Regions from separate parts of the Agrobacterium sp. 22-226-1 genome, predicted to be linked through region 3. Evidence: predicted binding sites of a transcription regulator. Region 3 holds the regulator's gene; each other region holds the start of a gene.
What was found. Region 3 encodes LexA, which represses DNA repair genes until DNA is damaged. Its sites were predicted from a motif close to TGTTCNNNNTGTGTTCNG; they were not measured.

Region 1 (7,387 bases), on a different contig from region 3:
ACCCCATGTCGCGCGGACGCATCGCGCGGTGGATGCTGGAAGAAGTGGGCGTTCCATATAAAACGGAAATACTGGGCTTCGAAACCTCGATGAAGTCGCCCGCTTACCGGCTGATAAATCCGATGGCGAAGGTGCCCGCCATCAAACACGGTGACACGATCGTCACCGAGGCGGCGGCGATCTGCACCTATCTGGCCGATGCCTTTCCCGGCGCGAACCTTGCGCCCACGCCGAAATCGCGCGGACTCTATTACCGCTGGATGTTCTTTGCCGCAGGCCCGCTGGAAATGGCGGCGAGCATGAAGGCGATGGGTTTTGAAGTGCCGAAGGAAAAACTGCGCATGGCCGGCTGCGGCAGCTATGCGGATGTGATGAACACGCTTGAACGGGCCGTTAGCGAAAACCGCTTCATTGCCGGTGATCTCTTTACGGCCGCGGACGTCTATGTCGGCGCCCATATCGGTTGGGGCCTGCATTTCGGCACCATCGAAAAACGCCCGGCCTTTCTGGAATACATGGCGCACCTCACCGACCGCCCGGCCTTCAAGCGGGCTGCCCAGCTTGACGATGAGGCGGCAAAGGATTTGCAGGCGACGGGCTGAAGAACGCAAGGCCTGCACGGACACGCTGTTCTGCGTCCGGGGCTTGAACCGGAATCAAAAGGGCGGGTTTTACCCCGCCCTCAATTCACGCCGATCAGGCAGCCAGCGCCGCCGCCACCGCTTCGATGGCATCCTGCGCCCTGGCACCATCCGGGCCGCCGGCCTGCGCCATATCAGGGCGACCGCCGCCGCCCTTGCCGCCGAGTGCTGCGGAAGCGGTGCGGACGATATCGACGGCGCTGAAACGCGACGTCAGGTCTTCGGTCACGGCAGCGACAGCACTTGCCTTGCCGTCTTCGGAAACGGCGATCAGCAGCACGACGCCCGAGCCGAGATTGGCCTTGGCCTCATCGGCAAGTCCCTTGAGGTCCTTGGCATCGATGCCGGACATGGATTTTGCCAGGAAGTTGACGCCGGCAACCTGCTTGACGTCGCTTGCGCCGGCATCCGCCGAACCGCCGCCCATGGCAAGCTTCCGGCGGGCATCGGCAAGCTCGCGCTCAAGCTTCTTGCGCTCATCGAGCAGACCTTCGACACGCGACAGCACATCGCCCGGCTGCACCTTCAGCGAAGAAGCAAGCGCCTTAACCCGCTCATCCTGTTCGGCCAGATAGGCAAGCGCGCCCTGCCCGGTCACGGCTTCGAGACGGCGCACGCCCGCACCGACGGCGCTTTCGCCGAGAATGCGGATGAGGCCGATCTGGCCGGTGGCCGCCACATGCGTGCCGCCGCAAAGCTCGACGGAATAGGGACGATTGGCTTTTGCGCCATGCAGGCCGGTGCCCATGGAGACAACGCGAACTTCGTCGCCGTATTTTTCACCGAACAGCGCCATGGCGCCCTCGGCAATGGCGTCGTCGACGCTCATCAGGCGGGTCACGACCGGCGAGTTCTGCAGAACGATTTCGTTCGCCATTTCTTCAACAACCTTCAGCTCCTCGGCCGACATCGGCTTCGGATGCGAAACGTCGAAACGCAGGCGCTCGGGCGCAACCAGCGAACCCTTCTGGGCAACGTGTGTGCCGAGCACTTCGCGCAGCGCCTCGTGCAGCAGGTGGGTGGCGGAATGGTTGGCGCGCAGGCGCGAGCGGCGGTCATGATCGACCGTCAGCTGAACGGCATCGCCAACTTTCAGACCGCCCTTGGAAACCGTGCCCAAATGCACGAAGAGGCCTTCGCCCTTCTTCTGGGTATCGGAAACGGCAAAGGCGCCATTGTCGCCGGAAATCACGCCGGTATCGCCCATCTGGCCGCCGGACTCGCCATAAAACGGCGTCTGGTTGACGACGACCTGCACCGTTTCGCCATCGGCAGCGCTATCCACCGACTTGCCGTCCTTGACGATCGCCTGGATGACGCCTTCGGCGGTTTCGGTGTCGTAACCGAGGAATTCGCTCGCACCGAGCTTTTCCTTGAGCTCGAACCAGACGGTCTCGGTCGCCTTGTCGCCGGAACCGGCCCAGTGCGAGCGGGCTTCCGCCTTCTGGCGCTCCATCGCATCGGTGAAGCCGGAAATATCGACGCCGATTTCGCGGGCGCGCAGCGCATCCTGCGTCAGGTCCAGCGGGAAACCATAGGTATCGTAGAGCTTGAAGGCGGTTTCGCCATCCAGCATGTCGCCCTTGTGCAGCGTCGAGGTGGCATCGGAAAGCAGCGACAGGCCGCGTTCCAGCGTCTTGCGGAAACGGGTTTCCTCAAGCTTCAGCGTCTCGGAAATCAGCGCCTCGGCACGGACCAGTTCCGGATAGGCGCGGCCCATCTGCTGCACCAGCGCCGGCAGCAGCTTGTAGATCAGCGGCTCGCGCGCGCCGAGAAGTTCGGCATGGCGCATGGCGCGGCGCATGATGCGGCGCAGGACATAACCACGGCCCTCATTGGACGGCAGAACGCCATCGGCAATCAGGAAGGCGGACGAACGCAGATGGTCGGCGATGACGCGGTGGCTGGCGCGCTTTTCGCCTTCGGCCGGAACGCCGGTCGCTTCCACGGAAGCGGCAATCAGCGCGCGGAAGAGATCGGTGTCGTAATTGTCATGCTTGCCCTGCAGCAGCGCCGAAATACGCTCAAGACCCATGCCGGTGTCGATTGACGGACGCGGCAGGTCGATGCGCTCTTCCTTCGTCAGCTGCTCATATTGCATGAAGACGAGGTTCCAGATTTCGATGAAACGGTCGCCATCTTCTTCCGGCGAGCCGGGCGGGCCGCCCCAGATATGATCTCCATGATCGTAGAAGATTTCCGAACAGGGACCGCAGGGGCCGGTATCGCCCATCGCCCAGAAATTGTCGCTGGTCGGAATGCGGATGATGCGGTCGTCAGAGAAACCGGCGATCTTCTTCCAGAGGTTAAAGGCCTCGTCGTCGGTGTGGTAGACGGTGACCAGCAGACGATTGCGGTCGATGCCGAATTCCTTGGTAATCAGGTTCCAGGCATGGGTGATCGCCTCTTCCTTGAAATAATCGCCGAAGGAGAAATTGCCGAGCATTTCGAAGAAGGTGTGGTGACGGGCGGTATAACCGACATTGTCGAGGTCGTTATGCTTGCCGCCGGCGCGCACGCATTTCTGCGCCGAAGCGGCCGTGGAATAGGGACGGCTTTCAAGACCGGTGAAGACGTTCTTGAACTGCACCATGCCGGCATTGGTGAACATCAGTGTCGGATCGTTGCGCGGCACCAGCGGGCTGGAGGGCACGATCTCGTGTCCGTTCTTCTTGAAGTAGTCGAGAAAGGTCGACCGAATTTCATTCACACCGCTCATGCCCACACACCGCTCACAGCTGGAGTCCATCACTTCCACCCCGAAGGATGGCTATATTGCAAAATCACTGGCTTTTATCGTCCGCACCCGGCCCTGTCCAGCCATGGAGGCCCGCGAAGGCGCGCCGACAAACAAAAAGGGCCATGCGAGGCAAATCGCACGGCCTTTTTGTTATGCCAATTCATGTCGAGCGCAGCAGCCGGGCGGAAAACACCCCGCGGCGTCACCCAGATCAGCCGTCGTCACCGTCGCTGTCACCGGCTTCCGGGCCGCCATTCTGCAGGAAGCGATCGGCGATCAGGCCGGCATTCTGGCGCAGCGCCAGTTCGATCTCATTGGCCGTTTCCGGATTGTCGCGCAGGAAAATCTTGGCGTTTTCACGCCCCTGCCCCAGACGCTGGCTGTTATAGGAGAACCATGCACCAGACTTCTCGACGATGCCGGCCTTCACGCCGAGATCGACAAGCTCACCGGTCTTGGAAACGCCTTCGCCATACATGATGTCGAATTCCACCTGCTTGAAGGGCGGCGCCATCTTGTTCTTGACGACCTTGACGCGCGTCTGGTTGCCGACAACCTCTTCGCGCTCCTTGACGGAGCCGATGCGGCGAATGTCGAGACGAACGGACGCATAGAACTTCAGCGCGTTACCGCCCGTCGTCGTTTCCGGCGAACCGAACATGACGCCGATCTTCATGCGGATCTGGTTGATGAAGATCACCATGCACTTGGACTTGGAGATCGACGCGGTCAGCTTGCGCAGCGCCTGGCTCATCAGACGGGCCTGAAGACCCGGCAGGCTGTCGCCCATTTCGCCTTCGATTTCCGCCCGCGGCGTCAGCGCCGCAACGGAGTCGACGACCAGAACGTCGACCGCGCCGGAACGCACCAGCGTATCGGTAATCTCGAGTGCCTGTTCGCCCGTGTCGGGCTGCGAGATCAGGAGGCCCTGCAAATCCACACCGAGCTTGCGGGCATAGACCGGATCGAGCGCATGTTCGGCGTCCACGAAGGCGCAGATGCCGCCCTTCTTCTGGGCTTCGGCAATGGTCTGCAATGCCAGCGTCGTCTTACCGGAGCTTTCCGGGCCATAAATTTCAATGATGCGCCCCTTCGGCAGACCGCCGATGCCGAGCGCGATATCCAGGCTGAGCGACCCCGTCGAAACGGTCTCCACTTCAACCACGTTTTCATTGGAACCGAGCTTCATGATCGATCCCTTGCCGAACGACCGTTCGATCTGGGAGAGCGCCGCTTCCAGTGCCTTGCTTTTATCCACCGATTTATCCTCTACGAGACGCAAAGAATTTTGTGCCATCCGAACCACCTTTAGGTTATTGAAGCCGCACAGGCAATGAAGCAGTATGGAAACGGTATGTACTCTATTTGTTCTCATTTCGCAAGGCTGAGCCAGCATATTGAAAACAAATAGCGATAAGTCGTTTGTTCTGCTTTCGTTTTTCCGTGCCCGGCCCATGGCCGCAAACCGGATGCGAGGTCAGGAAGACGTCAGTTTAGGCCGAATCGTCCGGTCTTTCCATCCGCCAAAGAGGGAAACGCAAGCGTGAAGAAAATACTCGTTCTGGGCGGCGCGCATATCGACAGGCGCGGTATGATCGAGACTGAGACCGCGCCCGGCGCGAGCAACCCCGGCTCGTGGATGGAAGAGGCCGGCGGCGGCGGTTTCAACGCCGCGCGCAATCTTTCCCGCCTCGGTTTTCAGGTCCGCATCATCGCCCCGCGCGGCGGCGACGCGACCGGTGAGGCGGTGGCGGAGGCCGCACGGCAGGCGGGCGTGGAAGACACGCCCTTCACCTTCCTGGACCGCCGCACGCCGAGCTACACCGCCATTCTGGAGCGTGACGGCAATCTCGTCATCGCGCTGGCCGATATGGACCTCTACAAGCTCTTCACCCCGCGCCGCCTCAAGATACGCGCCGTGCGCGAGGCGATCACGGCGAGCGATATCCTGCTCTGCGATGCCAATCTGCCGGAAGATACGCTGACGGCGCTCGGCCTCGTCGCCCGCGCCTGCGAGAAACCGCTGGCGGCCATCGCCATATCCCCCGCCAAGGCGGTGAAGCTGAAAGCGGCGCTCGGCGATATCGACATCCTCTTCATGAACGAGGCGGAAGCCCGCGCGCTGACCGGCGAAACGACGGCCAATGTCCGCGACTGGCCCGACATCCTGCGCAAGGCCGGGCTTGCCGGCGGCGTCGTCACCCGCGGCGCGAGCGAAGTGGTGGCCTTCAGCAGGACGGAGACGGCGATCCTCCATCCGCCCCTCATCCGCGAGGTGAAGGACGTGACCGGTGCGGGCGACGCCATGGCGTCGGGTTATCTCGCCGCCATTGCCGAGGGAAAGACGATTGCGGAAGCGTTGAGGCAAGGCGCGGCGGCGGCAGCCATTACCGTGCAATCGCCCTTCGCCACCTCCCACGAACTATCAAAAGACAGTGTCGGAGCCATGTTGGGGCTTGTTCCCCGGGCTGAAATGCTGGCATGAACCCGCTTTTAAAAACTGGAACAGATGAAATGACCCGCCCTATCTCCCCGCTCCTGCCCATCGTCTATTCTCAGGAAGTCGCCGCCGCCAAGCAGCGCGGTGCGCCGATCGTGGCGCTTGAATCGACCATCATCACCCACGGCATGCCTTACCCCGGCAATATCGAGATGGCGGAAAGCGTCGAACAGATCATCCGCGATCAGGGTGCGGTTCCGGCCACCATCGCGGTCATTCACGGCACCCTGCATATCGGCCTTGAGAAGGACCAGCTCGAGGCGCTGGCCCAGACCACCGACGCCATGAAGGTCTCGCGCGCCGACATCGCCTTCGCGATCGCCGAGCGCCGCACGGGTGCTACCACGGTGGCCGCCACCATGATCGCCGCCGCCCGCGCCGGCATCCGCGTTTTCGCCACCGGCGGCATTGGCGGCGTACACAAGGGCGCGGAAGAGACCTTCGACATCTCCGCCGATCTGACCGAGCTTGCGAAGACCGGCGTGATCGTCGTCTGCGCCGGCGCCAAGGCCATTCTCGATATTCCGAAGACGCTCGAGGTTCTTGAAACCAATGGCGTACCGGTCGTCACTTTCGGCTCGGAAGAATTCCCGGCTTTCTGGTCGCGCTCCTCCGGCCTGCCGAGCCCGCTCTCGCTCAACAGCCCGGCGGCAATCGCCAATTTCCAGACAACCCGCGAACAGCTGGGTATCGATGGCGGTATGCTGGTGGCCAATCCCGTGCCGGAGGAAGACGAAATCCCGCGTGAAGAGATGGAAATCTACATCAACCGCGCCATCTCCCACGCCGAACGCGACGACATCACCGGCAAGGAAGTCACCCCCTACCTGCTTGGCGACATCTTCCGCCTGACGGATGGCCGCAGCCTGGAAACCAATATCGCGCTGGTGCGCAACAATGCGCAGCTTGCGGCGGAAATCGCGGTGGCGCTGAACTGAGGGCACACATCTCCTCTTCGGGCCGTTCGGCAGCGGCCCCCAAAGAGATTGCTGTCGGAGCTTTGGAAGCTGGAACAAACACGTCCCCCGTCATGCTCGGGCCTGTCCCGAGCATCTACTACGTCTCGACCGGAGGAAACGTGATTAGATTCTCGCCACAAGGGCGAGGATGACGTCGCGTATTTGGAAAGCCTGTCCCAACAAAAAAGGCCCGGAGAGCTTGCGCTTCCGGGCCTTTGTTTTTCCTGTCGAACCCGATCAGTTCTGGGCGACCGGCTTCACCAGCGGCGTCACGCGGCGGATCGTGACGCGGCGGTTCTGCTGTTCCGGACCGAGCGTCTGGACCTTCAGATAACGCTCACCATAGCCTTGCGTCGCGAGGTTTTCCGGCGGAATGCCGTAAACATCGGTCAAGACATTGGCGACGGAAGCGGCGCGCTCGTCGGAAAGAACGAGGTTGCTTTCATCCGAACCGACGGCGTCGGTATGGCCCTCGATCAGGAAGGTTTCACCCGGGTTCTTGTCCAGCGCCTTGTTGATCGCATCCGCTACCTTGCGCAGCGAACGG
Region 2 (7,387 bases), on a different contig from region 3:
CCCGCCGCTCAAGCATAAGCTGGAAAAACTCCAGAACGGCGCTTTTAGGATAACCGTAGAACTGGCCAAGTACCCACGCCGTCTCCAAAATCACAGCGAGACTTACAAGCAGGGTTTCTCCGTCCTCAAGCCGTGTAAGAAGACGCTTCACCGTTTCTTTTTGTTCGACATCGTCATCTACCACGATACGGAGCAGAATATTCGTGTCTATTCCGAAACGGCTGGTCATTCGTCTTCCGTCTTACCCGTAGAACGCTTGTACCGCGCAACGGCTCCCTCACCAATCGCGTCATGCATCTGCTCGACGGTAAGCTTTTTGCCATTCGGAGGTTTACCGAGAATTCCGGCCAGATCGGCAAGAGATTTATTACGAGGGACAACGATCATCTCCCCGTTACGAACCCAGGCGTAACATTTGTCGCCAGGCTTGATTTTCAATTGTTCGCGCACGTTCTTGGGAACTGTCATCTGCCCTTTGGAGGTGATTGTCACCTGAAAGCCCATGCCGCCGCCCTTTTTCTTACTTTTTACCCATTGTAAGGAATTTAGCATTAAGCGCATCAACGCGAAAGCTCTTTCAGCCCGAGCCGGATCAGCTTGGCGCTGTCGCCGCCCTCCCCGCCGTTCTTCAGCGCCGCGGCAACCGCATTGGCGGCCTGGTCGCGCGAGTAGCCGAGATTGGTGAGCGCGGAAACGGCATCCGCCACCGGTGCGGATGCGACACCCTCACCAAGCTCCTGCTTAAGGCCGATCGAGGCGGAAGCCTCTCCTGCGAAGGCCGGCGCCTTGTTGCGAAGCTCGGTCACGAGGCGCACCGCCACCTTCGGCCCGACGCCCGGCGCGCGTGAGATCATCGTTTTGTCCTGTAACGCAATGGCATTGGCCAGTTCGGAGGGCGACAGCGTGGAAAGAACGGCCAAGGCCACTTTCGAGCCCACGCCCTGCACGCTCTGCAAAAGATTGAACCATTCCCGCTCGAGCGCCGAGAGAAAGCCGAAGAGCTTCAGCTGGTCTTCACGCACATAGGTTTCGATGAACAGCACCACCGCCTCTCCGACGGAGCCGATTTTCGACAGCGTGCGCGCCGAACAATAGGCGACGTAACAGACGCCGTGCACATCCACCAGCACATAGTCCGCGCCGATTTCCTCGATGCTGCCCTTCAGTTTTCCGATCATGATGCCGCCCGCTGCAATGAGACTTTAAATATTCAACCGGCCGCCAGCAGTCGCCGCATCCTGTCACCGCCGCGATTATGGGCGTGGCAGATTGCGATGGCGAGCGCGTCCGCCGCATCGTTACCCTTGAATTCGGCCTTCGGCATCAGGATTTTCAGCATCATGTGAATTTGCTGCTTTTCGCCGTGCCCTACACCGATCACGGCCTTCTTGACCGCGTTCGGCGCATATTCGAAGACCGGCAGTCCCGCGCGTGCTGGTACCAGCATGGCGATGCCGCGTGCCTGGCCGAGTTTCAGGGTCGCAACCGCATCCTTGTTCACGAAAGTCTGCTCCACCGCCGCTTCATCGGGCTGATGGCTGTGCACGATATCCGCCAGCCCGTCATGCAGCTGGCAGAGCCGGGAGGCCAGATCCATATCGCCGTCCGACGTCACCGTGCCGGAGGCGACAAACCGCAGGCTGTTGCCGAGGGTGTCGATCACCCCCCAGCCGGTGCGCCTTAATCCGGGGTCAATGCCGATGATTCGAATCGTCTTTTGCATGAGGCACCTTATCTTTCCGGCTGCGACCCTGCCAGCGATAAGTGAACAAAACGACAACATTCATCAAATTTGCAGTGCAGCATTTACCTCTGCTTAAACCGCGTACCGCATTGTTCCCCCACAAAACCAAAAAAGGGGAGCTGCGGACATGATGATCCGCAGCATAATATTTGAGCCATATCAGCCATCCGGTGGTGCCACATGCTTGGCGCGGGAACTGATCCGGCATTGGGGGCTGCATCGGCCATGCTGAACCGTTTTCATTCCATATCCACCAAAGTGCTGGCGATTTTCCTGGCGCTGATGGCGATCTCGACCGGGGCTCTGACGCTTCTCGGCTATCAAAGCAGCAGCGGCGTTCTCGAAGAACAGGCGTCGAAATCCATGGAGAGCATTCTCGTCTTTCGCGGCGACATGCTTCAGGAGCGTCTTGAGCAGCTAAAAACGCAGGCGGATTCCATTGCCAAGATCGAATCCCTGCAAATGGCTGTCGTCTCCATGCGCAGCGGCTGGGCGACCGTGCAGAAGAATTCCGGTGATGCGAAGGCGGAACTGCAGCGCGTCTTCGTCAAGGAAAACCCCTTTGGCGAAAAGGAAAAGCTGATCAAGCCGGAAAGCCCGAGCGGCTTTTATTATTCCACCCATGAAAAAACCCAGACGGATATTGGCGGTTATCTGCAGGGAACGCCATTCAGCGACGTTCTCTTCATCGATCCCGCAGGCACGGTCTATTACTCTTACCTGAAAGGATCGGCTTTCGGGGAAACCGTCACAGGCGGCGCCTGGGCGGAAAGCGGCCTCGGCGCGGCTTTCGCACGCGGCGCTGCGAATGCCGAAAAGGCCGTGAACGACGTGGCGCAGACCAGCTTCTCCGGCCTACGCATCGATGCAGCCACGAACGAGGCCGGCATTTATTTCGGCGTTCCCGTCGTCAAGTTCGGCGCGTTCAAGGGCATCGTCCTCTTCCGGGTCAAGGAAGAGGTCTTCAGCCAGATCCTCACGAAGGGTGTGACGACCGGCAGTTCCGAACAGTCGGCAATCGTTTCCGCCGATGGCAAGGTTATCGGCGTGGAGGGCAACAGGCTGGTCGGCCTCGATCCGGCAATCTACGGCTTCCATGGACAAGCGCTGAATACGACGGGCATGACGATTGCCAAGATCGACCGCGCCGATGGGGAGGCCAATGCCTATGCCCGCCCCTTCTCCTTTGCCGGGGAAAAATATCTCGCGGTGGAAAGCATGCTGCGCAGCGAATTGAATGCGGGCTCGGTTTCGATTGCCGGCACGCTTGCCGTGATCGGCCTTTGCGTTCTGGCGGCCATGTGCGCGGCCACGGCCTTTTTCGCGCGGCGTCTCTTTGCACCGCTGGAAAAGCTTGCAGGATTGACCGGCGAAGTGGCCGCAGGCCGTCTCGATGCGGAGATCGGCAATCAGGACCGAAAGGACGAGATCGGCCGCATGGCGCAGGCGCTCGGCAGTTTCCGCGAAAAGCTCATCCTGCAGCGGGAGATGGAAGAAACCGCATCGCGCACGCGGGAGGAAGCAGAAACGGCCCGCCGCGCGCATCTTGCGGAACGGGAGGCCGAGGCCGGCACCCTGCAGATGGTCGTGCATTCCCTGGATGAAGGTCTGGACCGGCTGGCGAACGGCAACCTCGCCTATCGTATCGAAACCGTCTTCCCCGACGATCTCGAAAGCCTGCGCCACAACTTCAACACGGCGCTTGCCCGGCTCAGCGAAACCATGCAGGCCATCGGCGGCAACTCCGCCGCAGTTCGTGGCGGTTCCGAGGAGATGCGGGTGGGCGCCGACCAGCTCGCCGAACGGACCGAACGGCAGGCAGCATCCATCACCGAGACGGCAAGTGCCATCAAGGCGATCACGGAGGCCGTCCGCGACCAGATCGAACGCGCCGAACAGGCAACGCGGATCGCCCGGGACGCCAGCGCGGAGGCCACGGCATCCAGCCGCGTCATGGAGCAGACCATCGCCGCCATGGAGGCCATCCAGACCTCGTCGCGCCAGATCAACCAGATCATCGGCGTCATCGATGAAATCGCCTTCCAGACCAACCTTCTCGCCCTCAATGCCGGCGTTGAGGCAGCCCGTGCGGGCGAAGCCGGCAAGGGCTTTGCGGTCGTGGCGCAGGAGGTGCGCGAACTGGCGCAGCGTTCGGCAGCGGCCGCAAAAGAAATCACCAGCCTGCTGAAACGTTCCACCGACGAGGTTTCCGCCGGCGTGGCGCTGGTGGAAAAAGCCGGCACGTCGCTTTCCGGCATCGGCAAGCATGTGCAGACCATCAGCGCACGCATCGAGGAGATCATGGACTCCACCCGCGAGGAAGCGCACACGCTCTCGGAAATCAACAGCACCGTTGCAGGTCTCGACACCATGACCCAGCAGAATGCCGCCATGGTGGAAGAAACGACGGCCGCCATTCACAATCTCGCCTCCGAAGCGGGCGAAATGGATGGCAGGCTTGGACAATTCACGCTGGCTTCCGACCGGGATGCAGCAGGTCATCGCGACGCCCGACAAATTCGGCGGGCAGGCTGAAAAAGCAAAGGGGCCTCTTCGGAGGCCCCAATTTTTTTGAACCATCCTTCAATTCTGCGCGACTTCACTGGTAAATCGGGACACGCGTCTTACATCCGCAGCAAAGATTTAAATTTCGCAGGAGCGTCGGATGATCCCCTTTTCAATTCTCGACCTTTCGCCCATCGGCGAAGGCGAGAGCGTCAGCGAGGCGCTTGAAAATTCCCGCCGAATGGCGATCAAGGCCGAAGAACACGGCTATAACCGCATCTGGCTGGCGGAGCACCACGGCATGCCGGGCATTGCCAGTGCTGCAACATCGCTGGTCATCGCCCATGTGGGCACGGCCACGAAACATATCCGCGTCGGCTCCGGCGGCATCATGTTGCCCAACCACTCCCCGCTCGTCATCGCCGAGCAGTTCGGCACGCTTGCGGCGCTGCTTCCCGGCCGCGTCGATCTCGGTCTCGGCCGTGCGCCCGGAACCGACATGCGCACGGCACGGGCGCTGCGCCGCAATCTCGATGCCGGCGCGGAGAATTTCCCGCATGATATTGTCGAACTCCAGCGTTACCTCGGCCCGCCGCAGCAGGATCAGGCTATTCTCGCTGTGCCGGGCATGAATTCCAACGTGCCGATCTGGCTGCTCGGTTCCAGCACCTATAGCGCACATCTCGCCGCAGCCCTCGGCCTGCCCTATTCCTTCGCCTCGCATTTCGCGCCTGACATGCTGATGGAAGCGATCCATATCTATCGCGAGCGCTTCCAGCCCTCAGAAGTGCTGGACAAGCCCTATGTGATGGTGGGTGTGATGGGCGTCGGCGCCGATACGGACGAAGAGGCGCAGCATCTCTTCACCTCCTCGCTGCAGCAATTCGTCAACCTGCGCCGCAACGTGCGCACGCAGTTTCCGAAGCCGGTGCACAACATGGACGATTACTGGAACGAGATGGAGCGTTTTTCTGTCGAACACACACTGCGTTTTGCAGCCGTCGGCTCGCCTGAGACGATCCAGCGGCATCTCGACGGCTTCCTTGCGGAAACGCAGGCGGATGAGCTGATCGTTTCTATGCCGATCCATGACATCGAAAAACGGCTGCGATCCGTGGAGATTTTTGCCGACGTGCGGACCTCCATAAAGAAGGCCGCCTAAACAAAAAGCCCCGGAGCGGATCGCTACCGGGGCTTTTTTGAAACATGAGACGTCAGGCGGAAAGCTTGGCGAGAATTTCTTCGGACACTTCGAAGTTGGAATAGACGTTCTGTACGTCGTCATCGTCTTCGAGATTGTCGATGAGCTTCATCAGCGACTGTGCCTTTTCTTCATCCACCGGCACCGTGTTCTGCGGCTTCCAGATGGCCTTGACGCTTTCGGCTTCGCCCAGCACGCCTTCCAGCGCCTTGGAAACCTCGTTCATCGCTTCGAAACCGCAGATGATGGTGTGACCGTCTTCGGAAGATTCGACATCGTCGGCGCCGGCCTCGATGGCGGCTTCCATGACCTTGTCGGCATCGCCGACTTCAGCCTTGTAGGAGATTTCGCCGACGCGGTCGAAGGAGAAGGAGACCGAGCCGGTTTCGCCGAGAGCGCCGCCGGCCTTGGTGAAGATGGAGCGAACGTTGGAGGCGGTGCGGTTGCGGTTGTCGGTCAGGGCCTCGACGATGACGGCGACGCCGCCCGGGCCGTAACCCTCGTAGCGGACTTCGTCATAGTTTTCGCCATCGGCGCCGGAGGCCTTCTTGATCGCACGCTCGATATTGTCCTTCGGCATGGACTGGGCCTTGGCGTTCTGGATTGCCAGACGCAGGCGCGGGTTCATGTTCGGGTCGGGCATGCCCGTCTTTGCCGCAACGGTGATTTCGCGCGCAAGCTTGGAAAACATTTTGGACCGCACGGAGTCCTGCTTGCCCTTGCGGTGCATGATGTTCTTGAACTGTGAATGACCAGCCATGGAAAACCTGATTGTCGTAATTTGGAGATTGCGGGCCTTATAAGTGCGATAGCCGCGCCATTCAACCCCGCAAGCGCTTTCTCTTGCCGCAACAACGGAAGGAACTGATTTATCCGCTCTTCGTTCTGATCATGAACGCGGCGGAACAGGGCATTTTTCCTCCGTCGCAGCATGAGACCCGAAGGAGAAAACATATGGTCAGCCTGACTGAAGCACGAGAAGCACCGGCCCGCCAGCTCTGGGATGAGATCAATTCCGTCCATGCCGGCATGCTCGGTCTCGAAGGACTGCACAACCACATGCAGCCCATGGCGCCTCATGCTGACCCCAAGACCAACACCATCTGGTTTTTCTCCAAAAAAGACACCGATCTGGTGAAATCGCTGAAATCCGGCTCCCGGGCGCATTTCTGCGTGGTGGGCAAGGATCACGACTACCACGCCTGCCTTTCAGGCATCCTCGAAGCCCGCGACGACAAAGCCAAGATCGACGAATATTGGAACTCCGTCACGGCGGCCTGGTACGAACACGGCAAAAGCGACCCGCAACTGACCATGCTGGCGTTGCATGTCGACGATGCCGATATCTGGGCTTCGACGGACAGCACGCTGAAATTCGGCTGGGAAATCGCCAACGCGAATATGTCGGATGACAAGACGCCTGACGTCGGCGTCCGCCAGCACCTCACCTTTGCCTGATAAACCACCCCGGCCTTCCCCGCCCGTCGCCATGCTACATGCCTTTTGGCACCAGTATCTGCGGCTGGCGGGGAAGGTTTCTCATCGAAACGCGGATCACCGGATCGGTCGCATAGGCAATGCGGAAACTTTCGCCGAACATCGTCAGAAACTGCTCCAGTGGCGGGCCGGTGCGGTGCATCGGCAGGATCAGCGCGGAGCGCAGGCGCTTGACCACCCGGCTCATGCTGTCGGCACCCATGGTCAGCCCGCCATCCACCGGCACCATCAACACATCCAGACGGCCGATCTCAGCATAATGCGTATCCGTCAACTCGTGATGCAGATGCCCGAGATGGCCGATGCACAGCCCGGCAACCTCGAAGATGAAGATGGAATTGCCGTTCTCCTGGAAGGACTCGTAATCGCCCCAGCGGTTGCGGATGTCGGTTGCGACATTGCGGATATAGACATCGCCCACCAGAACCTTGTGCTCGGCC
Region 3 (7,387 bases):
TTACGCAGCGCTCATCGAGGCGGGCGTCATCCCGGAAGACGAGCTGGAGACCTATGGCTGCGACGGCTCGCGCCTGCCCATGTCCGGCATGGCCTCCTATACGCCGGGCATGGAAATCACCGGCGGATCGCTCGGCCATGGGCTTGGCATTGCGGTGGGCATGGCTCTCGGCCTCAAGCGCAAGAATTCCGACCGGTTCATCATCAACCTGATGTCGGATGGCGAGTTGGGCGAAGGTTCGACCTGGGAGGCCGCCATGGGCGCATCCCATCACAGGCTCGGCAATCTCATCAATCTCGTGGATTTCAACAATCAACAGGCGGACGGCCCTTCCCGCGAGATGCTGTCCTCTGAACCTGTGGACGCCAAATTCGCGGCCTTCGGCTGGCACGTGCAGCGCGTGGACGGTAACGATATCGACAAGGTTCGCGAGGCCTTCGATATCGCCATGTCACTTTCCGATGACAGGCCGCGCGCCATCATTTTCGATACCCGGATGGGCCGCGGCGTGCCTTTTCTCGAAAACCGCGAAATCACCCATTTCATTCGCGTGGAGGCGCATGAATGGAAGCTGGCGCTTAACGCCCTTGAGGAAGGACGGCCGCAATGAGTGCAGCAGCCCCGCAGAAGCGCCTGACCACATCGGCGATGATCGCCTCCATCGCCGCCGAAGGCCAGCCGACACGGCCTGCTCCCTTCGGTCGCGCCCTTGTTCAGCTGGCGAAGGAACGCGAGGATATTGTCGGCCTCACCGCCGATCTCGGCCAATATACCGACCTGCATATTTTCGCCAAAGCCTTTCCCGAGCGCTTTTATCAGATGGGCATGGCCGAACAATTGCTGATGAGCGCCGCCGCCGGTCTGGCGCGCGAAGGCTTCGTGCCCTTCGCGACCACCTATGCGGTCTTCGCCGCCCGCCGCGCCTATGATTTCATCGCGATGGCGATTGCCGAGGAAAACCTGCCGGTGAAGATCGTCTGCGCCCTGCCCGGCCTGACGACGGGTTACGGCCCCAGCCATCAGGCGACCGACGATCTGGCGATCTTTCGCGCGCTGCCGAACATGACGATCATCGACCCGTGCGATGCGACCGACATAGAAGGCGCGGTGCCGGCCATTACGGATTACAACGGCCCCGTTTATATGCGCCTGCTGCGCGGCCAGGTGCCGGTGGTGCTCGAAGAATATGGCTATCGGTTCGAACTCGGCAAGGCGAAGCTTATCCGCGATGGTGCGCAGGTCCTTTTCATATCGTCCGGCATATTGACGATGCGGGTTCTCGAAGCGGCTGCCCTGCTTGAAAAAGAGGGTGTCGGCTGCGCCGTGTTGCATTCCCCCACAATCAAGCCGCTCGATACCGCCTCGATCTTCGCGGAAGTGGACCGGGCGGATCGTCTGGTCATCGTGGCGGAAAACCACAGCGAAATCGGCGGGCTTGGAGAGGCCGTGGCGATGGCGCTGATGAAAAGCGGCCGGGCGCCGCGCCTGCAACACATCGCCCTGCCCGATGCCTTTCTGGATGCAGGCGCTCTGCCCACCCTGCATGACCGCTACGGCATCTCGACGGCGATGATCGTGGCGCGCGCAAGGGCGTGGCTGGAGAATGAAAGTTTTGAAGTACCGCACGGTTCGGTCTAAAGGCTGAAGCTGAAACATGGTGCGGAATCAGCCGGGGGGAGCCGGCGGTTTCAAGGGAGTGGAGCGCGTTATCCGCGTGGTCGGACAACGCCGAGGGTGTTTAAATCCAGGGAGGAGAAAAATGAGTATTTCCATCAACAGGCGTATGTTCCTGACCGGTACCGGACTGGCGCTGGCTGCGCCGGCCATTCTGACGACGGCCCGCAACGCCCGGGCCGCCACGACGCTGACGCTCGGCCATGGGGCTGCGCCGGGCAATCCGCGCACGCTGGCGGCCGCGAAATTCGCGGAACTTGTTGCCCAGAAAACCGAAGGCCGCGTGGCGATCAATGTCGCCGGTTCGGAAACGCTTGGCAGCGACGCCGCCATGCTGACCAGCCTGCGCACCGGGGCGCTGGATTTCACCGCCAACAGCCAGGGTCCGGTTTCGAGCGTTGTTCCAGAACTTGCGGCGCTCGGCCTACCCTTTCTGTTCAGCAACGCCGATCAGGCTATCAAGGTGCTCGAGGGCGATGTCGGCGCATCGCTCGATGCGCGTTTCCAGAAGGTCGGCATCGTGCCGCTCGACTGGTGGGACAACGGCATCCGCCATGTCTCCAACTCCAAACACGCCATCACCAAGCCGCAGGACGTCGCGGGCCTGAAAATCCGCACGCCGGCCGACCCGATGACCATGGATATTTTCAAGGCGCTGGATGCGGCGACGGTTCAGATCGCGTTTGGCGAACTCTACATCGCGCTTCAGCAGGGCGTCGTCGACGGGCAGGAAAATCCGCTGGTGAATATCGAAAGCTCCAAGCTTTACGAGGTCAACAAGCATATCAGCCTCACCGCCCATAAGTGGGAGTCCACCCCGTTCCTGATGTCCAAATTCGCCGAGGGGCGGCTGGGCAAGGATTTCGAGGCGGTCAAGGCGGCTGCGAAGGAGGCAGGCGCGCTTCAGCGCAAACTCTCGGCGGAAAAGGCAAGCGCGTCTCTGGCCGCCTTCAAGGCCAATGCCGCCATCGAGGTGGTGGAAGACATCGACCACGCCGCTTTCGCGAAAGCGACCGCGCAGGTGCTGGAGACATGGAAGCAGAAGCCCTTCGGCGATTTCGTCGCTGAGCTGGAAAAGGCCGCCAAGGGCTGACGATCAGGATGCCGGGCCGGTTCATGCCGCCCGGCGTCGCCTTCATGTCCACCGACAGGATCGGCGGGAGCCTCGCTCACGCCGACATTCATACGGTTTCAGTTTTCAGGAGATGCGCCAATGCTCGAAGGAGCCTTGTCCGCCGCCAATCGCGTTGACAGTTTCATCGCCATCCTCTGCCGCATCGTCATCGTGGCAACCGGCATTCTGCTCACGGTCATCATGACGGCAAACGTCATCGTCCGCTATCTATCGACATCCGGCGGGCTGGATTTTGCGGAAGAACTGCCGACCATGCTGTTTCCATGGTTCATCGTTGCCGGCATTACCCTTGCCGCGCAGAGCGGCGCGCATATGGCGGTTGAATGGATCTATGACAAGTTCGACGAACGCGGCAAGGTGGCGGTTCTGCTGTTCGCCAATCTCGTGACGGTCGCAAGCTTCGTCATTCTCGCGCAGCAGGCGCTTGTCGTCGCCGAGATCGCCGGCGCGGAAATCAGCCCTGTGCTGCAACTGCCCAACAGCATCGGATATTATTCCATCGCCTTCGGCGCGGCACTGGTCTCGATCACCACCGCAACGGCAAGTCTACGCATTCTCTCCGGCGGCTGGCATGCCCGCCCGCACGGTGCAACCGAGGAGATGCCGCTATGACCATCGTGATGATCATCGCATTTTGTATTCTCATGATGATTGCGGTTCCGGTCGGTTATGCGCTGATCATCTCTGCGGGCGTCGCCGTGCTGTGGAACGGTTATGTGCCGCTCTCGATCGTGGCGCAGCAGGTTTACGACCAGACGCAGTCTTTCCCGATGCTGGCGCTGCCGTTCTTCATGCTTGCGGGCACGCTGATGCTCGGCGGCAAACTTGGAACCCAGCTTCTGGAGCTGGCCTCCAAGGCCATGCAGCGCTGGCGCGGCGGCCCGCTTTCCACCACCGTCATTTCCTCGGTCGTGTTCGGCGGCGTTTCCGGCTCGGCGGTCGCCAATGCGAGCGCACTCGGCTCGGTGCTCATTCCATGGCAAAAGCGCCAGGGCTACCCCGCTCCCCTCTGTGCGGCCAACAATGCCACCTCGGCCGTCATCGATGTGCTCATTCCGCCGTCGATCCCGATGATCCTCTATTCGCTGGTCAGCGGCGTCAGCATCGCCAATCTGTTCATCGCCGGCATTCTGCCGGGCCTGCTCATGGCGGTCGGTTTCATCTTCGTCTGCTGGGCCATTGCCGTGCGGCGGGGCTATGCGGTGCGTGACGAAAGCATCCGCAAGCGCGATCTGGCGCTACTTGCATTCCGCAGCCTGCCGGCGATCCTCCTGCCGATCCTGATCATCCTCGGCCTGCGCTTCGGCTTTGCAACGCCGACCGAAGTGGCCGTTCTTTCCGTCGTCTATTCGCTCGTGCTCAGCATCTTCTTTTATCGCGATCTGACGTGGAAGCGTTTCTGCGACAATTTCGTCGAGGCAGGCTCTGCAACCGGCGTCGTCATGCTGGTCATCATGGGCAGTGCGGCGGTGGGCTGGGTGCTCACCTTCGATCAGGCGCCCCAGCATTTCGCCACCTGGGTGGCGGAGAATATCTCCAACCCGATCCTGATCATTCTGATGATGAACGTCCTGATGCTGATCATCGGCATGCCGCTCGATCTGCCGCCGTCGATCCTGCTGCTCGGACCGATCTTCGTGCCGCTTGCGGATATGATCGGGCTCGACCGGGTGCAGCTCGGCATGATGATGGTGATCAATCTCGGTATCGGGCTCTATACGCCACCGATCGGCACCACGCTCTTCATCTCGTCCTCCATAGCCAGAGCGCCGCTCGGCGCGACGACGAGGGAATTGTGGCCGTTCTTCACCATGGCGATGCTGCTTCTCATCGCAGTCAGCTTCATTCCTGCGCTCACGATCTACTGACGTTCGGCCCGTAGCAAATCGGCAGCCAGAAACCACCGGTCGGTCTCCACGGTCGGTGGTTTTAGTATTCAAGACGTGCCGCCTACGTCGTTAAATCTGCTTTGTTCATGGTTTCGACGATCAAATCACGATCTGCGATGCACCCTTCACGAAATTTTAGGGGATTGCGGAACACATATGGAACATATAGTGTTCGTTCTGTATTTGTTTCGCGACTTCAACGACGATTCTCAAGGGTGTTTTCCTCATGCTCACGCGCAAACAGCAGGAATTGCTTCTCTTCATTCATGAAAGAATGAAAGAGTCCGGCGTGCCGCCCTCCTTCGATGAAATGAAGGACGCTCTCGATCTTGCATCCAAATCCGGCATCCACCGGCTGATCACCGCACTCGAGGAGCGCGGCTTTATTCGCCGGCTACCTAACAGGGCGCGGGCGCTGGAAGTGATCAAATTGCCTGAGGCCTATGCTCCGGGTGCAAGGCCGCAGCGCGGCTTCTCGCCGAGCGTCATCGAAGGCAGCCTCGGCAAGCCAAAGACGCCGGAGCCGGCCCCTGCCCCCAAGGCGCCGGCCAATGATCTCGGTGGCGCCGTCACCGTGCCGGTCATGGGCCGTATCGCCGCCGGTGTGCCGATTTCCGCCATCCAGAACAACACCCATGATGTGGCCGTGCCGGTCGACATGCTCGGCTCGGGCGAACATTACGCTCTTGAGGTCAAGGGCGACTCGATGATCGAAGCCGGCATTTTTGATGGCGATACCGTCATCATCCGCAACGGCAACACGGCCAATCCTGGCGATATCGTCGTAGCACTGGTGGATGATGAAGAAGCGACCCTGAAGCGTTTCCGTCGCAAGGGAGCCTCCATCGCACTGGAAGCCGCCAACCCCGCCTATGAGACCCGTATTTTCGGGCCGGATCGGGTGAAAATCCAGGGCAAGCTGGTTGGGCTGATCCGGCGCTACCATTAATTGGCAGCCCGCTTTTTTCGCTAAGGGCGTCATCGAGACGATGGCGCTCCCTTTGAGGCATCTTGGCTTGTTCTCTGGAACAGAGCGGCTCTGCGGAAGTAAAGAGAGGGGGTTTTTCGCCCTCATCTCCGGGCGGTGACGTAGATATGCCTCCTTCTCCCTGCCCTCACCTTGCCATTCATCAACGCGGCTTATGGGAGCCATGGATTATTTGCAATATTCCAAGGGCCATCCGCCGGTATAGAAATGCGCGTCATATCGGGGAAACACGTCATGTATGATCTTTATATCGCCAACAAGAACTATTCCTCATGGTCGCTGCGGCCGTGGGTGTTGATGCGCACGCTCGGCATCGCCTTCGATGAAAAACTCGTTCCCTTCGGCGAAGGCGTTTCCTTCTCCACCTTCTCGCCGACCGGCAAGGTGCCCTGCCTTGTCGATGAGGGCGTGACAATTTGGGAAACGCTGTCGATCGCCGAATATCTGGCGGAAAGACATCAGGGCGTCTGGGCGAGCGACAAGCAGGCAAGGGCCTGGTCACGGTCGGCGGCGAGCGAAATGCATGCGGGCTTTTCCTCGCTGCGCAATCTCTACCCCATGTCGGTCGGCATTCGCGTAAAACCGAAGGGTGGCGATACCGGGCTTGCGGCCGATATAAAGCGCATCGATACGCTGTGGAGCGAAGGACTCGCGAAATTCGGCGGGCCCTTTCTTGCCGGCCAGAAATTCACGGCGGTCGATGCCTTCTTCTGCCCGGTGGCATTTCGTTTCCAGACTTATGGCGCGGAACTTTCCCCCGCAGCGAAAGCCTATTGCGACCGGCTGCTCGCCCTTCCCGCCATGCGCGAATGGTACGAGGCCGGGCTGAAGGAAGTCTGGCGCGATGTGGCGCATGAAGAGGAAATTAGCGGGATCGGCGAATTGACCGCGGATCTGCGCATCAAGGCCTGACGACCCATGCTGGCGGCGCTCTATTGCGATGCCGCCAGCAACCGCATGACGGCATCGGGCACGTCGCGATCGAACCGGCCGCTTTTCCAGTCGTAATAGCGATGTTCGCTCCAGGGCCTGTCCATGCCGGCGATTGCGGCGCGCAGCCTGCCGACTACCCCTGCCTGATCGCTGCCGGCGAAGTCCATTTCCAGCGAACCGATCCGCCGCAGGATATCGCGGTTCAGCAGAAGTGCGCCCGAGCGGCATTGCGAGAAGGACGTTCTGCGGGAGACGATAACGATATCGGCGATATCGCAAGCCTTTCCGGCAAAGCGGCCATCTTCCAGAACGATGATCCATTCGCCGCTTCCCGCGCGCGCAACGCACCATGTGCCTTTGCTGCAGGTGAAAACACCGGGCTCGGCGTCTCTCAGGGCCGCCGTCATCTGCCGTGCAACCGCGCTCATCTCTTGCGGATCAAGCTTCGCCTTCGGGGCCAAAGCCACGGTGTTTGCCGTGGCCTCGGTCTTTAGAAAGACCGGCGGCACAGGCTGTTCCGGTAAAAGCAGCGCCCTTTGCCATTGGCCATAAACGAAACCCTGCGGCTGAGCCTTCGTCGTGTAGGCTTTGCCGTCCTCCAGCAGCGCCACCAGCTCGCCATCCTCATGAACAAGCAGGTCGGGCAGATCGCGATAGGCCATGGCGGATGACAGGCCGAAGGCGAGGAGCAGAAGCGGCATGCCCAGAAGCGCAAGCCGGCTGCGCAGCAATGTCAGCAGCAGAAAACCAGCCGAGGCAAGTCCCAGA
Region 4 (7,387 bases), on a different contig from region 3:
TGTGACCGGCCCGGTTGCGGGTACGGATTTTTCCTATCGCCTGATCGGCGAGGGGGAAAACAGCGATTACTGGCGTAATTTCGGTGAGAAAAAGAACTGGCTCATCGCGCCTTCGCTGAAATGGAGCGGCGAGGACACCGATATTACGGTTTCCTATATGCATGAGGACTACAGCGTGCCGTTCGATCGCGGCACCATCTTCAATCCGGCGACCGGCAAGGCGATCAATGTCAGCCGCCGCCTGCGCCTTGATGAAGCCTATAATATCACCGACGGCAAATCCGATCTGGCGAGCATCGCCATAGATCGTCAACTCTCCGATGACTGGAAGCTGTCGCTGAATTACGCCTATAGCCGTAACGAATATTCGGACAATCAGGCGCGCGTGATGGGTTATAATTCCCGCACCGGGCAGGTGACGCGACGGGCCGATGCGACGCAATATTCGACGATCTACAATCACGCGCTGCGAGCGGATCTGACGGGCGAGGCCGAAATCGGCGGGCTGCGCAACGACCTGCTGTTCGGCGCGTCCTATGATTACAGCGACACCCTGCGCACCGACATGCTGCGATGCGCGAATTCCACGAATTTCAACGTCAACAATCCCGCCTATGGCCGCCTGCCGGTCTGCACCACGGTAAGGGCGGTCGACAGCGACCAGACGGAACAGCTCTCCACCGCCTCGATCTATATGCAGGACGCCCTGCATCTTAACGATCAATGGATCGCGGTCGGCGGCTTGCGTTACCAGTATTACGACATCTATGCCGGCAAGGGCCGTCCCTTCGTCGTCAATACCGAGAAGGATGGCGGCGAACTCATTCCCAATGCCGGCCTCGTCTACAAACTCACTCCGAATGCCTCGCTTTACGCCAATGTGGCCAAGACCTTCCGTCCGCAATCATCCATCGGCGCCTATTATGGCGGGCTCGATCCGGAAGAGGGCATTTCCTACGAAGTGGGCGCGAAGTTCGATCTTTTCGCGGGGCTCAACGCCAATATCGCCCTGTTCAATGCCCGCAAGCGCAATGTCGCCTATTCGGAAGATGTCGGCGGCGTCTCGACGGTGAAGGCCGCCGGTCTCGTCCGTTCGCGCGGTGTGGAGGTCGATATTGCCGGCAGCCTGACCGACGATCTCGATCTCATCGCAAGCTATGCCTATACGGATGCGCTCGTGCTCGAGGATCCCACCTATGCCGGCAAGCGTCTGCCAAATGTGGCACGCCACACCGGCTCGCTGTTCCTTGCCTATGATGTCGGCGAGGTCGGTCCTAACGGCAATATGCTGCGCATGGGCGGCGGTGTGCGGACGGTGGGTGAGCGCGCCGGCATCAACGACAATTCCTACAATCTTCCGGGCTATGCGGTCTTCGACGTCTTCGCCACCTACACGCTTCAGTTCGAAAAGCCGGTGACGCTGCAGCTCAATTTGAAGAACATCTTCGACAAGACCTATTACACCTCGTCCATCGGCTCCACCAGCTATGCCAATGCCGTGGGTGAGCCCTTCAACGTCAGCCTTACGGCCAGCGTGAAGTTCTAACAACGGCGTCGACCGGAAAATAATCGCGAATGAGAGCAGGGTGAACGCCCCGCTATTTATTTCCACATGGCCCGCATCCGCGCACCCACATCGATGCGGATCTGTTGCGCGCTGCGCTCGGAAGCGGCAGCCGACACCAGTGGCCAGGTTGCCGTTTCGAAGAATTGCAGCAATGTCGACGGTATGCGGGTTCTTGCGGCCTAAACATGCCGGTCGCCCTGCTGGTTCTGCCTGCCGGTGAAAAAGCGTTGCGGCGTGATCAGCAACAGGCTGTCCAGTCCATCGCCGGTCTTCGGCGGCGGCGGAATTTCGGCAAGGGCAAGCAGTGGTTCTGGGGCTGTCGCAATCGTATCGAAAATATTGCCGGCTTTCTTCGGTCTGATGCCGGACGCATCTGCTGCAACCGGAAGCCGGACCCGGTCACGCGGGTTCTGCGCGAAGCGCACCACAATCAATCATTTGATTGCCGATCTTTTCAGATCGCGACTACCCAACAAGTCGGATAACGACAATTATTGCTGAATGCGGTTGATCCTTGTTTATTTGCTCTGAGGTCTTGCGAGCCTAACGCCCACTCCCTTGGCACCGGTTTCTTCTATGAACTCGATGCCGGAAGCTTCGAAAGTAGCGCGCACGGCATTGATTGTGGAGGATTTTAAGGTCTCTCCTCGTTCCAAACGCGCCACCGTATCAGGAGATATTTGGGCCTCTTTCGCCAAATCTCTTGTTCCCCATCCCAAAGCTGCGCGAGCCATTTTACATTGAATAGAGTTCATTTCGTAACGACGATACGATTTCTGTTGAATTAGGCGGACGCTTTCGATATCGTATCAATGATACGAAAAGCGCGTTTTAAGAACTGACCATAATCAAGCTGAAGGGAGCTCGGATCATGAGTGATTCTGAGAATAGCAGAACTTTGCCTATGGTAACACGACGTAGAGTGCTTTCCACGTCCGCAGCATTGCTGGCGTTGCAAGCTGGCGCGCTTGATGAAGCAATGGGAGCGGAAACTTCGCTTGACGCAGAGGCGGATTATAAGGTGATGGATCTTTGGCGGGAATGGCTGACAGCACATGACGAAACTCAGCGGCTTTGTAAGCTGCAACAAGGCATTGAAAGTAGGATGGTGGCTGCTGTTGGATTCCCGCAGGTCAAAATCGCATTGCCGGGGAGGGCGGTGACGGTTTTTGCTTCCAGTCAGGAGGAAATTGAACAGATATATGGCGACGCTCCCGAGCATCAGGTTATCAAAGCCAAGGCAATAGCTGCCCTTCGGGAGCGACAGGAAGCTTGGGATCGTTTGGACACGGCTTGGGGATACAGTCGCGCCCAGAAAGCCGAGATAAGGTCCGACCGCCTTGAAATGAAGCTGGCGAAAGCCCTGTGGGCGCAACCTGCCATATCGATTGCCGGAGCCATTGCAAAACTGCACTCCATTCTCGTCACCGGAGAGCAGCAGGGCATGCCTGATGAATTCCCATGGCCGGAACTTCGTATCGTTCTTGACAACCTGTCAAAAGATGGGCCGCTTGCATGATGTTGGCAAGCGAAATGATTTTTCATACCGGCTTTCTGCTTTTCCTTTTTTCGGAATAGGCGGTTGAGAAAAACCTCAGGTGCTTCCCTGTACGAAGCTGCGTCTGGCCGAATCCTCAAGGCCGTAACGCTCCTTAATATCGGAATTTACTTTATGCCCAGGCGGGCAAGCCAGAAGTTCTGACCGAGCGCAAAAATATCCGTCAGACGTAAAAAACGATGGGCATTCGTTGCACTCACGGTTTGCCACCGAAACTACTGATGTATGGCGCTATATCCGTCACCGACTATTTCCACATGGCGCGCATCCGCGCACCCACATCGATGCGGATCTGCTGCGCGCTGCGCTCGGAAGCGGCGGCCGACACCAATGGCCAGGTTGCCGTCTCGAAGAATTGCAGCAATGTCGCCGGTATGAAGCGGGTTCTTGCGGCGTAAACATGCCTGTCGCCCTGCTGGCTCTGCCCGCCGGTGAAGAAACGTTGCGGCGTGATCAGCGCGAGACTGTCCTTTGCGCGCGTCATAGCGACATAAAGCAGCCGGCGTTCTTCCTCCAGCTCCTGGGTGGTGCCGACCCCGAGATCGGAGGGAATGCAGCCGTCGACCACATTCAGGATGAAGACGGAACGCCATTCCTGGCCTTTTGCCGAGTGGATGGTGGAGAGGCTGAGATAATCCTCGTCAAGCAGCGGCACCCCGGCCTGATCGCTGGTGGCGTCGGGCGGATCGAGCGTCAGCTCGGTCAGAAAGCGCTCGCGTGAGGGGTAGCCGCCGGCGATCTGCTCAAGCTGCAGCAAATCGGTCTTGCGGGTGTCCGCATCCTCATGGATGCGTTCCAGATGCGGTTCGTACCACAGTCGCGCCTGCCCGATCTGGCCCGGCCAGTCGTTCGGCGCCTGTCGCAGGCCCACCAGCATTTGCGTAAAGGCTGTCCAGTCTTCGCCGGTCTTCGGCGGCGGCGGAATTTCGGCAAGGGCAAGCAGCGGCTCGGGGTCTGTCGCAATCGCATCGAGAATATTGCCGGCCTTCTTCGATCCTATGCCGGGCAGCATCTGCAGCAGCCGAAAACCGGCGACGCGGTCGCGCGGGTTCTGTGCGAAGCGCAGCACGGCCAGCATGTCCTTCACATGGGCGCTGTCCAGGAATTTCAGGCCGCCGAATTTGACGAAGGGGATGTTGCGGCGGGTCAGTTCCACCTCGAGCGGGCCGCTATGGCTGGAGGTGCGGAACAGCACGGCCTGCTGTTTCAGCGTCATGCCGGTTTCGCGGTTGGCGAGGATCTGGTCGATGATGAAATTCGCCTGTTCGGTCTCGTCCTTCACCGTCACGAGTTTCGGGCGCTCCAGCGACTGCCGCTCGGTCCAGAGGTTCTTGGTGAACCGCTCGCGCGCGAGATCGATGACGCCGTTGGCGGCCGCCAGGATCGGCTGCGTCGAGCGATAATTGCGGTCAAGCGTGATGATGTCGGCAGCAGGGCTGAAGGATGCCGGAAAATCGAGGATGTTTCGCACCGTCGCCGCCCGGAAGGAATAGATCGATTGCGCATCGTCACCCACCACGGTCAACCCGCGGCCACCGGGCTTCAGCGCCATCAGCACCGAGGCCTGAAGCCGGTTGGTATCCTGATATTCGTCGACCATCACATGGTCGAAGCGGTCGCCGATATCATCAGCCAGAATGGGATCGCTGACCATTTGGGCCCAGTAGAGCAGGAGATCGTCGTAATCGAGCACGTTCTGGACCTGCTTGGCCTCGACATAGGCTGCGAACAGCTCTTTCAGTTCACTCTCCCAGTTGGCGACCCAGGGATAATGCTGGCGCAATATCTCCTTGAGCGGCGTCTGGGAATTCACCACGCGCGAATAGATCGCAAGACACGTACCCTTCGTTGGAAAGCGGCTTTCGGTTTTGGAAAAACCGAGCTCGTGCCGGGCGAGGTTCATCAGGTCGGCGCTATCCTCGCGGTCGTGGATGGTGAAATCGATGTTGAGCCCGATCTGCTCGGCATAGATGCGCAACAGGCGCGCGCCGATGCCGTGAAACGTGCCGGACCAGGTCAGCGCGTCTGTCATGATTGCCGAATTCGCCCCGATAACGTGTTTGCAGATACGCTCGACCCGCCGCGACATTTCCGTGGCGGCACGTCTGGAAAACGTCATCAGCAGGATGCGGCGGGGATCGGCGCCATTCACGATCAGATGCGCAACACGGTGGGCGAGCGTATTGGTCTTGCCGGAACCGGCCCCGGCGATGATCAGCAGCGGCCCGGCCGTGTGTCCTTCCGCCAGCCCAACGCCATGCTCCACCGCCCTGCGTTGCTGTTCGTTGAGCTTTTCCAGATAGGCAACCGCCATGCCAGCAATCCTTAGATAACCTGCCTGTCCCCACGGGTGAGAACCTTGTTCAGAGATGGCAGTCGTCGGAATGTCCGGCCATTGTCTGCCCTGTCGTCGCAATGATTAGCAAAGACTCAAACAGCAATCCAGAACAAATGCTGAACGCATTGTTCCGGTGGTTCGAGCGCAGTCGGTGGTGAAATGTATCGGCCCAAGAGGTCGCTCGTCCCCTGCCGGCGATTGGCCGCTGCCGGTCGGGCGAAATCCCCGAAATTACGCCACGGGAGAATGCGAGCGGCCGTGGATGGGCCGCCCGGTGTGACCGTTGTGGGGGAATCGTTACAGGAAACTGCTTTCGAACAGCTCGCCTGAATAGGCCGAATGGGTAACGCCCGCTTCAAGATCGGCCTTGGTCAGCTCATCGACAAAATCGCCGTTCTGCATGACCAGCACACGGTCGCACATATGGGCGATCACCGCGAGGTCATGGCTGACGAGAACGAAGGTGAGGTCGCGTTCTTCGCGCTGGTCGGCAAGCAGGTTCAGGATTTCCGCCTGGATGGAGACGTCGAGCGCGGATGTCGGCTCGTCGAGCAGCAGGATCGGCGGTTCGAGGATCAGCGCGCGGGCGATTGCCACGCGCTGGCGCTGGCCGCCGGAAAGTTCATGCGGGAAGCGCTCGGCGAAATGTGCGGGCAAGCCCACCTGTTGCAGGGCGGCAGGCACTTTCGACCAGCCATCGCCAAGTCCCATGGCGCGGATCGGTTCGGCGAGCGCCCGGCCGATACGGTGGCGCGGGTGCAGCGAACCGTAGGGGTCCTGAAACACCATCTGGGCCAGTTTCAGTTCGTCGCGACTGCGGGTCTTGCCGACCGGTTTGCCGTTAAAGCTGATGGAGCCGGTCCAGCCGGCCTCCAGCCCCGCCAGCGACCGCAGCAAGGTCGACTTGCCGCAGCCGCTTTCGCCGACGATGCCGAGCGTTTCACCCTTGTTGACCGTGAGGCTGACGCCGCGCACGACGTGATTGCGGTTTTCCTTTGCGCCGTAGACGACGTCCAGCTTGTCTACCGTGATCATCGCATCACCTCCGCATCGATGGCCTGACGGTCCAGCACCCTGAGACGCCGCACCGGATTGCGGGGATCGGGCATCGCCGCGATCAGGCCCCGCGTATAGGGATGTTGCGCATCCTCCAGCTTGGTCAGCGTTTCCACGACGCGCCCGCCATACATGACCAGCACCCGCTCGCAGAAGGCCGCGACCATGCGGATGTCATGGCTGATGAGGATCAGGCCGGAATTATTCTCCCGCACCATCTCGTCCAGAAGCAAAAGCACATCCTTGCGGACGCTGACATCGAGGGCCGAGGTCGGTTCGTCGGCAATGACCAGCTTGGGCTTGGCGAGCAGCATCATGGCGATCATCACGCGCTGGCCCATGCCGCCCGATATCTGGTGCGGATAAAGCGCCATCACGCGGTCGGGATCGTTGATGCGCACGCGCAGCAGCATGTCGCGTGCTGCACCTCTCGCCGCCTTTCCGGTCAGCGCCAGATGCAGTTCGGCGGCCTCCGCCACCTGCTTTCCGATGGGCAGCACCGGGTTCAGCGAATAACGCGGGTCCTGCATGATAAGCGCCATCTCGCTGCCGCGGATCGTACCCATCTGCCGCTCGGATTTTTCGAGCAGCGGTTCGGACAGGAAATCCATCCGCTCCGCTGTCACCGTGGCGCCTTTCGGCAGGAGCCGCATGGTAGCCCGTCCGGTGGTGGATTTTCCCGAGCCGGACTCACCGACGATGCCTACCCTTTCGCGCGCGACATCGAAATTGACGTTGGACACGGCTGGAATGGTGTTGCGGCCGAAACGAACATTGAGGTCGCGGACCGAAAGGATGGGGGAGCTATCAGGAACGGGCATGACGCGGATCCAGAAGGTCGCGCAGCGTATCGCCGGCGATGTTGAAG

Region 1: a site for LexA is predicted at 4,737-4,754, ahead of recA (recombinase RecA). Genes of this name have one in related genera too.
Region 2: a site for LexA is predicted at 1,765-1,782, ahead of ruvC (crossover junction endodeoxyribonuclease RuvC). Genes of this name have one in related genera too.
Region 4: a site for LexA is predicted at 5,569-5,586, ahead of ACQZ5K_RS17455 (ATP-dependent helicase). Genes of this name have one in related genera too.

Annotation. Positions count from the first base shown of each region.
Region 1 covers NZ_JBNWCP010000004.1:301,306-308,692, reverse strand. The annotation lists gene ACQZ5K_RS09575 (glutathione S-transferase family protein) at 1-602, shown strand, start outside; gene alaS (alanine--tRNA ligase) at 697-3,360, opposite strand; gene recA (recombinase RecA) at 3,593-4,678, opposite strand; gene ACQZ5K_RS09560 (carbohydrate kinase family protein) at 4,925-5,866, shown strand; gene ACQZ5K_RS09555 (pseudouridine-5'-phosphate glycosidase) at 5,896-6,819, shown strand; gene ACQZ5K_RS09550 (OmpA family protein) at 7,078-7,387, opposite strand, start outside.
Region 2 covers NZ_JBNWCP010000006.1:181,640-189,026, forward strand. The annotation lists gene ACQZ5K_RS12860 (PIN domain-containing protein) at 1-229, opposite strand, end outside; gene ACQZ5K_RS12865 (AbrB/MazE/SpoVT family DNA-binding domain-containing protein) at 226-561, opposite strand; gene ruvA (Holliday junction branch migration protein RuvA) at 561-1,178, opposite strand; gene ruvC (crossover junction endodeoxyribonuclease RuvC) at 1,211-1,723, opposite strand; gene ACQZ5K_RS12880 (methyl-accepting chemotaxis protein) at 1,970-4,279, shown strand; gene ACQZ5K_RS12885 (LLM class flavin-dependent oxidoreductase) at 4,410-5,411, shown strand; gene ACQZ5K_RS12890 (YebC/PmpR family DNA-binding transcriptional regulator) at 5,464-6,210, opposite strand; gene ACQZ5K_RS12895 (pyridoxamine 5'-phosphate oxidase family protein) at 6,405-6,908, shown strand; gene ACQZ5K_RS12900 (MBL fold metallo-hydrolase) at 6,943-7,387, opposite strand, start outside.
Region 3 covers NZ_JBNWCP010000003.1:145,590-152,976, reverse strand. The annotation lists gene ACQZ5K_RS06480 (transketolase) at 1-610, shown strand, start outside; gene ACQZ5K_RS06475 (transketolase family protein) at 607-1,638, shown strand; gene ACQZ5K_RS06470 (TRAP transporter substrate-binding protein) at 1,760-2,767, shown strand; gene ACQZ5K_RS06465 (TRAP transporter small permease) at 2,888-3,421, shown strand; gene ACQZ5K_RS06460 (TRAP transporter large permease subunit) at 3,418-4,677, shown strand; gene lexA (transcriptional repressor LexA) at 4,925-5,647, shown strand; gene ACQZ5K_RS06450 (glutathione S-transferase family protein) at 5,921-6,598, shown strand; gene ACQZ5K_RS06445 (ComEC/Rec2 family competence protein) at 6,619-7,387, opposite strand, start outside.
Region 4 covers NZ_JBNWCP010000010.1:19,163-26,549, forward strand. The annotation lists gene ACQZ5K_RS17440 (TonB-dependent siderophore receptor) at 1-1,546, shown strand, start outside; partial or broken gene ACQZ5K_RS17445 (ATP-dependent helicase) at 1,603-2,001, opposite strand; gene ACQZ5K_RS17450 (hypothetical protein) at 2,439-3,086, shown strand; gene ACQZ5K_RS17455 (ATP-dependent helicase) at 3,373-5,439, opposite strand; gene ACQZ5K_RS17460 (ABC transporter ATP-binding protein) at 5,761-6,498, opposite strand; gene ACQZ5K_RS17465 (ABC transporter ATP-binding protein) at 6,495-7,340, opposite strand; gene ACQZ5K_RS17470 (ABC transporter permease) at 7,327-7,387, opposite strand, start outside.